DNA from 2 places in the Exiguobacterium sp. EA-TM-5 genome. Region 2 is predicted to be linked to the other one. Evidence: a T-box and tRNA genes for the amino acid it is inferred to sense, from the RefSeq annotation. Region 2 holds a T-box; the other holds one or more tRNA genes.

Region 1 (4,614 bases), 710 kb from region 2:
AGACGATCAGGACGGCACCACGATAACCACCGAGATAACTTTCGAGCCAAGCAAGCGTATCGATATCGAGGTGATTGGTCGGCTCATCGAGAATGAGGAGTTCTGGTGCTTGCAAGAGCATCTTCGCTAAAGCGAGCCGTGTCCGTTGACCACCAGATAACGTCTGGATCCGGCGTGAGTAATCGTCGGGATAAAAGCGCATTCCGTGCAAGACAGAGCGAATATTCGCTTCGAACTGATAACCACCAGCTTCTGAGAAGTCGTGCTGTGCTTGATCGTACGTCTTCAAGAGACGATCGTAAGCGACAGGGTCGTTCAAGATATGTTCCATCCCCATTTCGATTTCCATCCGGCGTAGTGTCCGTTCTTGTTCTTGTAAATGTTCAAAGACGGTCAGCATCTCGTTCCAAATCGATTCATTCGATTCAAGACCACTGTCTTGCGCGAGATAACCGATTTTGACGTCCTTGCCCTTCATGATGTCGCCCGAGTCGTGACTCAGTTCGCCAGCGATGATTTTGAGCAAGGTCGATTTTCCGGCACCGTTTCGCCCGACAAGCGCAATTCGGTCACGTTCTTGTACTTCTAGTTTGATATTTTCTAAAATCGGCTCGACGCCGAATGATTTCGAGAGTTGGTTGACTTGTAAGAGTATCATTTCCATCCATCCTTCCACCCTTTAGTCTATCACGAACAAAAGCACGAGGTCGTGCGGAATATATTATTTGTGACTCTATGTGAAGTGGTTTACAATCAAGAAGAGTAGAAAGCTTTTTGCAAAGATTTGGGTGCCACGTTGGATGTGGCCGAAGGGGGAACTGCAGGATGAATGGACCAGACACAAAAATTCCACAAGCGACAGCAAAACGGTTGCCGCTATATTATCGCTTCATCCAAAGTTTATACAATTCAGGTAAGCTCCGCGTCTCTTCTGCTGAGTTAAGCGAGGCGGTGAAGGTTGATTCAGCAACGATTCGTCGCGATTTTTCCTACTTTGGGGCACTAGGGAAAAAGGGGTATGGATATAACGTTCAACATCTCTTAACGTTTTTCCGGAAAACCTTGAATCAAGATGAGGTGACGAATGTTGCCTTAATCGGGGTCGGTCATCTCGGAACAGCGTTTGCAAATTATAACTTTTTAAAGAATAATAGTACTCGGATAGTCGTTGCGTTTGATGCGGACGAAGAGAAGGTCGGAACAACGACGCATGACGTTCCAATCTATCATGTTTCGGACATGAAAGAACAAATCGAAGCGAATCAGGTCGATGTTGCCATCTTGACGGTTCCATCGCAGTTCGCACAGTCAGTAGCGGATGAGTTAGTCGAGTATGGTGTGACAGGTATTCTGAACTTTACGCCTGCACGGTTGAACGTGCCAGCGAGCGTCCGGGTCCATCACATCGATTTATCGATCGAGTTGCAGTCGTTAGTTTATTTCATGAAGCATTATTCGCAATCAGCTGAAGGAGTGAAATCATAATGGAAAACCTTATCCCGCTCACATTAGGTATCGGACCTGCGAGCATCGGATTAATCGCAGTCGTCGCGTTGATCATCTTCGGACCGAAGAAGTTACCAGAATTCGGACGTGCTGCTGGTCAGACATTGAAAGAGTTCAAGAATGCCACGAACGGTATCATGGACGACGATAAAAAGGACGAACCGAAAGAGAAGTGATTGAATCATGACGGTTGATCAAGAGCAAAGCATGACGTCGCACCTTGACGAACTCCGGAAACGGATCGTCTGGTCGCTTATCATCGTCGTCGTCCTGTTCGCTGTCGCATTTCCGCTCGTCCGACCGCTCGTTCGTTTTCTACAAGCGGACTTAAAAGAGCTCGGCATCGGTTTGAATGCCTTCAACGTCGCCGATCCTTTAATGTTGTATTTGAATCTAGCGTTCATCATCGCGTTGATTTTAGCGTCACCGTTCTGGATGTATCAACTCTGGGCATTCGTCCGACCAGGACTTTATGACAAGGAGCAAAAAGCGACACTGACGTATATTCCAGTCATCTTCTTTCTGTTTTTGGCTGGCGTAGCCTTCTCGTATTTCTGGTTGCTGCCCTTCTTGCTTGAAGTCTCAACGGATCTCGGGAAAGAGTTAGGGATCGAACAAGTCATCGGGGTTGAAAACTACTTCAGTTTCTTGATCCGGCTGACAATGCCATTCGGTCTTCTTTTCCAATTGCCGGTCGTGACAATGTTCCTGACACGTCTTGGTCTCGTGACGCCATATTTCATGCGAAAGAATCGGAAATATGCGTATTTTGCGCTGTTCGTCGTTGCAGCATTGATTGCACCGCCGGACGTGACGTCACACTTGATGATCTCGGTTCCATTGTTCGTTCTCTATGAGATCAGCATCTTGATTTCTGCGCGAACGTACAAAAAGGTCTTGATCCTCGAGCAACAGGCAGAGCTTGAACGACAGGCGGATTTGATGCGTGAACTGAATAAATGAATCGTGAATTCCTCCGACGATTTTGGGAGGAATTCTTTTTTATGAAAGCGTTATTTTTATATTGATAAAGCAGTTAGTGATGCGTATACTAAAGATAATTCATGGGGGCTTAGCTCAGCTGGGAGAGCGTTTGGCTGGCAGCCAAAAGGTCGTCGGTTCGATCCCGATAGTCTCCACCAAATTCGTACACTTCAAACTCTTGAGGATTCAAGAGTTTTTTTGTTGCTCTCGAAATATGGAAATGAAATATAACATGACAATAAAAACAAATAATTATATAAAACAGACAAAACTGAATTGTTTATTTCCATCTATTTCATTAAACTAAATATACAGAATTTTCGTTTAACTGTTTTGTGAGTAGTACTATTATGGTTTTTCAGAAAAGGGGAAAAGAAGCATGAAGAAGAAGATTGCGCTTATGGCAGCCGTCTTGATGACGTCTTCCAACTTAGTCAGTGCTCAAGGAGCACTGTCTTCGCAAGACAAGGCAAGCGGTCAAAAACCTCAAGCCCTCTCACTAAAGAAAACAGGACAGGAGAAGGTGTATAAGCAGTCCGATAAGGTTCGTGTCGTCATCGAGATGGAGCAGAAGCCAGCCATTCAAATCGCACAGGCACAAAACAAGCGGTATAGCACATTGAGCAATGCCGAAAAAGAGTCGATTAAGGATCGTCTTGTTACCGTTCAGAAGTCAGTCAAGTCTGCCATCGCGAAACAAGCGATTCCGGTGACGTATAAAGAAAGCTTCACGACTGTTTTGAATGGATTTAGTGGAGAAGTAAAGTTCGGGGATATTCAAGATATTAAAAAGTTAGACGGGGTCAAGGATGTACATATTGCGCACGAATATGCGCGCCCGAAAGTCGATAAAGGCGCAAAACCAGACATGTTATACAGCAAAGATATGGTTAATGCAAAGGAAACATGGCAGGACTACGGCTTCAAAGGGGAAGGGACGATCGTAGCTGTCATCGATACGGGGATTGATCCGTCGCATAAAGATATGGTCTTGAGCCCGGAGACGAATGTGGATTTGACATCTTCTAAAGTCGAAAGTGCCAAAGAAACAAAAGGACTAAAGGGAAAGTATTTTACGGAAAAAGTACCGTACGGCTATAACTACGCTGATCACGATAGTGAAATCCGTGATTTAGGGGCAGGCGCATCGATGCATGGGATGCACGTTGCGGGTACGGTCGGAGCAAACGGGGATGAAGCAAACGGTGGTATCAAGGGGGTTGCTCCTGAGACACAATTGCTAGCAATGAAGGTATTCGGAAACGACCCAGGAATGCCATCTACATTTAGCGATATCTACATCAAAGCAATCGATGATGCGATTGCCCTCGGTGCGGATGTCATCAACATGAGTCTCGGATCGACGGCATCGTTCGTCAATGCGGATGATCCGGAACAACGCGCAATCGTCAACGCGATGAACAACGGGATTTTATGCGCGATCTCTGCCGGGAACTCGGCATTTACAGGACATGGTGCAGGCAATCCGTATACAGCGAATCCTGACATCGGTGTCGTAGGATCTCCAGGGCTGATCAGCCAAGCGTTACAAGTCGCATCGCTAGAGAATACGAAATTGACGCTTGAAGGCATGGCACTGACGATCGACGGACAGGATGCTGGTTACTTGGCGTATCAAAAGCAGGACTCGCCGAATCCGATTAAGGTGTTCAACAAGGAGAAGCAAGACGTCATCTATGTCGGTGATGGTCAAGCATCGAACTACGAAGGAAAAGATGTCAAAGGCAAAGTCGTCTTTGTCGTGCGTAATGGCAGCTTTAACTACGGTATGATCCAAGCAGAAGCGGAGAAGCAAGGGGCAGCTGGGGTCATCGTTCGTGGACGAGTTGATCACGGGGATTATGTCAGTATGGCACTCAACAATCCGACGATTCCGATGGTGACGCTCAGTATCGCGGACGGGAACGATCTTGAAGCAAAAGCAAAAGCAGGGAAAGCGATTGCTGTGACGTTCGATGGAAAAGCAGTCTCAGCAGATAACCCAGTAGCGGGCGAGATGTCTGATTTCACATCATGGGGTGTGACACCGAACCTTGATTTCAAGCCAGAAATCACGGCACCAGGTGGGAAAATCTACTCGACACTTAACGATAACGAGTATGG
Region 2 (4,614 bases):
CATCCGGAGCGTGTCGCGGCTTCAATCATGCACATTCTAGAACAAGAAGCAGGCGAAGGGCATGCCTTTGCAACGGTCGACTCGTTACTCCAACGGGCGCCCCGTTTATTAGGTGAAGATCCAGGCGAACGATTGGAACAAGCAATTGAACTGTTACTCGCTGAGGATAAGGTCAAGCTTGAGGAAGGTTGCTTGTATCTGCCGACAATCTTTTATGCAGAAGTCCGAGCTGCGAAGGAACTAGCACGCGTCATGGCGAACGGTGCCGAACAGGAAGTCGATGTCGCGACGATCCTTGAAGCGATTGGTCATCTCGAAGAACAGTTCGGGATGGAATATGCAGCACAACAGCGGGAAGCAATCGAGTTAGCGGTCAAAGCACCGCTGATGGTGCTAACCGGTGGACCGGGTACGGGTAAGACGACCGTTATTAAAGGAATTTTACATGCACTGCAGGAAATCCATGACTGGCCGCTTGAGAAGAGCCGCGTCAAGACAGGTGATGTTTATCCGTATGTTCTCGTTGCGCCGACCGGACGCGCCGCAAAACGGCTGTCGGAAGCAACGGACGTACCAGCGATGACGATTCATCGCCTCTTGAAGTATGACGGAACGAACTTTCAATTGAATGAGGATCAGCCGATTACAGGAAAGGTACTGATCATCGATGAGTCGTCGATGATTGATATCTATCTGTTATCGAGTTTGCTCCGTGCCGTACCGAACGGAATGAAAATCCTGTTCGTCGGTGACCGCGATCAGTTACCGTCCGTTGGTCCGGGACAAGTCCTCGCTGACTTGATGGATACGGAAGGAATTCCGGTCGTTCGCTTGAACGTCGTCCATCGTCAAGCGGAAGATTCCTCGATATTACGACTCGCTCACGATTTGAAGAATCGGACGACGTCTTCTGATTTACTAGCACCACTCGCGGATCGCCGATTCTATACAGCTTCACCGCAAGAGACGTTACGCGGCATTTCTGCCTTTGCGGAAAAAGCGCTTGCGAAAGGCTATTCGAAATTCGATGTTCAGGTCCTCGCGCCGACCTATCGTGGTCAGGTCGGGATTGACGAATTAAATGTCGCCTTACAACGTGTCTATAACCCAGAAGAGCCGAAAAAACGCGAAGTCAAACAAGGTACGCGGATTTATCGGACTGGAGATAAAATTCTCCAACTCGTCAACAATGCGGAAGAAAACGTCTATAACGGGGATATTGGGGAAATCGTTAATATCTTTTTCGCCAAAGAAAATGTCGATAAAGTTGATAAAATCATCGCCCGTTTCGATCAAACGGAAGTCGAGTATAACCGGAGTGACTGGGATCAATTCACACATGCCTATGCCATCACGATCCATAAGGCGCAAGGGTCTGAGTTTCCAATCGTCTTAATGCCGGTCTATTTCACAGGAGCGTTCAAACATTCCCGAAATTTAATTTATACGGCGGTCACTCGGGCAAAGTCGAGTCTCCTGTTGTTTGGTGATCCGCGTGCGTTCCATAAAGCGTCACAAGAAGAGGAACCACGTCGCCGAACACGATTGATTGAACGACTTGGTGGCGTGACAAAGACTTGACGGATGCTGTTCGATAGGTAATAATCACGGTAGATGAATGGACGTAACACGTTGATGGAAGATAAGTAAAAGGAAAACTCGAGTCCAGAGAGAAGTGAGCCTGCTGCAATCACTTTCTCGAGTTCCTTTGAAGCTCCTTCCGGAGTCGGGTGTAAACACCTGCGGGTCATCCCCGTTATCAGATGTTCGAGGTAAGCAATGTCGTTGCTTACGAACGAGGGTGGTACCACGGAAGCGATGCTTTCGTCCCTTTTCAGGGATGAAAGCATCGCTTTTTTGCGTCCAAATAAAACAATGGGGGTAACTTTTCATGAAAGCATTAAAACCATTAACGGGTGCACAAATCCGTCAGATGTATCTCGATTTCTTCCAGAGTAAAGGACATGCGATCGAACCGAGTGCTTCACTCGTACCGGTCGAAGATCCATCACTCTTGTGGATCAACTCAGGTGTTGCGACACTCAAAAAATATTTTGATGGTCGCGTCATTCCTGACAATCCACGTATCGTCAACGCACAAAAATCAATCCGGACGAACGATATCGAAAACGTCGGGAAAACAGCACGTCACCATACATTCTTTGAGATGCTCGGGAACTTCTCCGTCGGTGATTACTTCCGCGAAGATGCCATCAAATGGGGCTGGGAACTCTTAACGAGCGATGACTGGTACGGTCTTGATCCGGAACGTCTCTCGGTCACGATTCACCCGGAAGATGACGCAGCACGTCAAATCTGGTTAGAACTCGGCGTACCAGCTGAACGAATCATTCCACTGGAAGATAACTTCTGGGAAATCGGTGAAGGTCCATCCGGTCCGAATACGGAAATCTTCTTCGACCGTGGACCAGCTTTCGGAGATGATCCGAACGATTCAGAACTTTACCCAGGTGGTGAAAACGAACGTTATCTTGAGATCTGGAATATCGTCTTCAGTCAATACAACCACGATGGACACGGCAACTACACGGAGCTTCCACGTAAAAACATCGATACAGGAATGGGACTCGAACGGATGGCATGTGTCATGCAGGATGTCCCAACGAACTTCGATACGGATCTGTTCATGCCAATCATCCATAAAACAGAAGAGATTAGCGGCAAAATCTACCGTGACGACTCGAAACTCGATGTAGCGTTCAAAGTCATCGCAGACCACATCCGTACGGTTTCATTCGCAATCGGTGACGGTGCGCTTCCTTCGAATGAAGGTCGCGGATATGTCCTTCGTCGTTTATTGCGCCGTGCAGTTCGTTATGCGAAGATGCTTGGCATCGAGCGTCCGTTCATGTATGAACTCGTCGATACGGTCGGTAATGTCATGGTCGACTTCTACCCACAAGTTCCAGAAAAAGCAGACTTCATCAAACGTGTCATCAAAAATGAAGAAGAGCGTTTCCACGAGACACTTCATGACGGTCTTGCAATCTTGAACACAGTGGCTCAGAATTCTAAAGCAAACGGTGAGCATGTCATCAGTGGTGAAGATGCGTTCCGTCTTTATGACACATACGGTTTCCCACTTGAATTGACGGTCGAGTATGCTGAAGATCATCAAATGTCTGTTGATGAAGAAGGCTTCAAACAAGCGATGGATGCACAACGCCAGCGTGCGCGTGCAGCGCGTGAAGAGAGTGGTTCGATGCAACAGCAATCGGAAGTCCTCTCGACGCTAAAAGATAAAAGTACGTTCGTCGGCTATACCGACCTTAAGGCGGATGCAAAAATCATCGCATTGTTGCATGATGGAGAACGAGTCACAGAAGTGGCTGCTGGTGAAGAAGCACAAGTTATTCTCGACATCACACCGTTCTATGCTGAAAGTGGTGGTGAAGTCGCAGATACAGGAACAATCGAAGGCAAAGACTTCGTTCTTGATGTCAAAGATGTTCAAAAAGCACCGAACGGTCAAAACTTGCACACAGTCATCGTCCGTACAGGAATCGCGACTGAAGCAGCAGACGTCGTTGCAAACGTCGAAGCAGCAGAACGTAAAGCGGTCACGAAAAACCATACGGCAACACACTTGCTTCATAAAGCATTAAAAGATACGCTCGGCACACACGTCAACCAAGCGGGATCACTCGTTTCTCCAGAACGTCTTCGTTTTGACTTCTCACACTTCGGTGCCGTGACACAAGAAGAATTGACGAAAATCGAACAAGACGTTAACCAAGCGATCTGGGCATCTCTACCGGTCGATATCGAAGAGATGAACATTGCTGATGCAAAAGCAAAAGGTGCAATGGCATTGTTCGGTGAGAAGTACGGTGAAACAGTTCGTGTTGTCTCAGCGGGCACATACTCGATTGAATTGTGTGGCGGGATCCACGTCGGGAACACAGCAGAAATCGGCTTGTTCAAGATCGTTTCAGAGTCTGGTATCGGAGCAGGTACACGCCGAATCGAAGCCGTAACGGGTGCAGGCGCATATCGTGTCATGAATCAGCACTTAGAAACACTTGAGCAAGCAGCGTCTGTTCTAAAGACGAAGACGACAGAAGTTCCTGTCCGTATCGAAGCGTTGCAACAACAGCTCCGTGAGACAGAACGAGCAAACGAATCGTTGCAAGCAAAACTTGCAAACATCGAAGCAGCTTCGCTTAAGGATGATGTCGAAGAAATCAACGGTGTACGTGTCCTTGCAAAACGTGTCGATGTCTCAGACATGGATGCACTTCGTGGCATGATGGATGAGTTAAAGAGCTCGATCGGCTCAGCAATCATCGTACTCGGTAGTGCGCAAGGTGAGAAAGTCAATCTCGTCGCAAGCGTCTCAAAAGATTTAATTGACCAAGGATACCATGCTGGTAAATTGATCAAGGAAGTCGCAACACGCTGTGGCGGTGGTGGTGGCGGTCGCCCTGACATGGCTCAAGCTGGCGGAAAAGATGCGTCGAAATTAGAAGAAGCACTCGCGTACGCTTCACAATACGTGCAATCACTGGCATAATAGAAACGTAGTGTATATGAAAGAGGTGATGAACGTGAGTCAGATGGATCAAACGATGAAATTTAACTTTCCAGAAGACG

Evidence for each region. The T-box of region 2 lies ahead of alaS (alanine--tRNA ligase). A T-box ahead of a tRNA ligase gene usually reads a tRNA of that ligase, here a tRNA-Ala.
Region 1: it encodes a tRNA-Ala, which carries the amino acid that the T-box ahead of alaS (alanine--tRNA ligase) is inferred to sense. The anticodon was not compared.

Annotation. Positions count from the first base shown of each region.
Region 1 is NZ_CM132670.1:746,676-751,289, forward strand. It holds gene ACV3PA_RS04010 (ATP-binding cassette domain-containing protein) at 1-658, opposite strand, end outside; gene ACV3PA_RS04015 (redox-sensing transcriptional repressor Rex) at 826-1,485, shown strand; gene ACV3PA_RS04020 (twin-arginine translocase TatA/TatE family subunit) at 1,485-1,682, shown strand; gene tatC (twin-arginine translocase subunit TatC) at 1,690-2,469, shown strand; tRNA gene ACV3PA_RS04030 (tRNA-Ala) at 2,573-2,648, shown strand; gene ACV3PA_RS04035 (S8 family serine peptidase) at 2,870-4,614, shown strand, end outside.
Region 2 is NZ_CM132670.1:1,459,639-1,464,252, forward strand. It holds gene recD2 (SF1B family DNA helicase RecD2) at 1-1,581, shown strand, start outside; T-box leader at 1,624-1,835, shown strand; gene alaS (alanine--tRNA ligase) at 1,892-4,534, shown strand; gene ACV3PA_RS07460 (IreB family regulatory phosphoprotein) at 4,569-4,614, shown strand, end outside.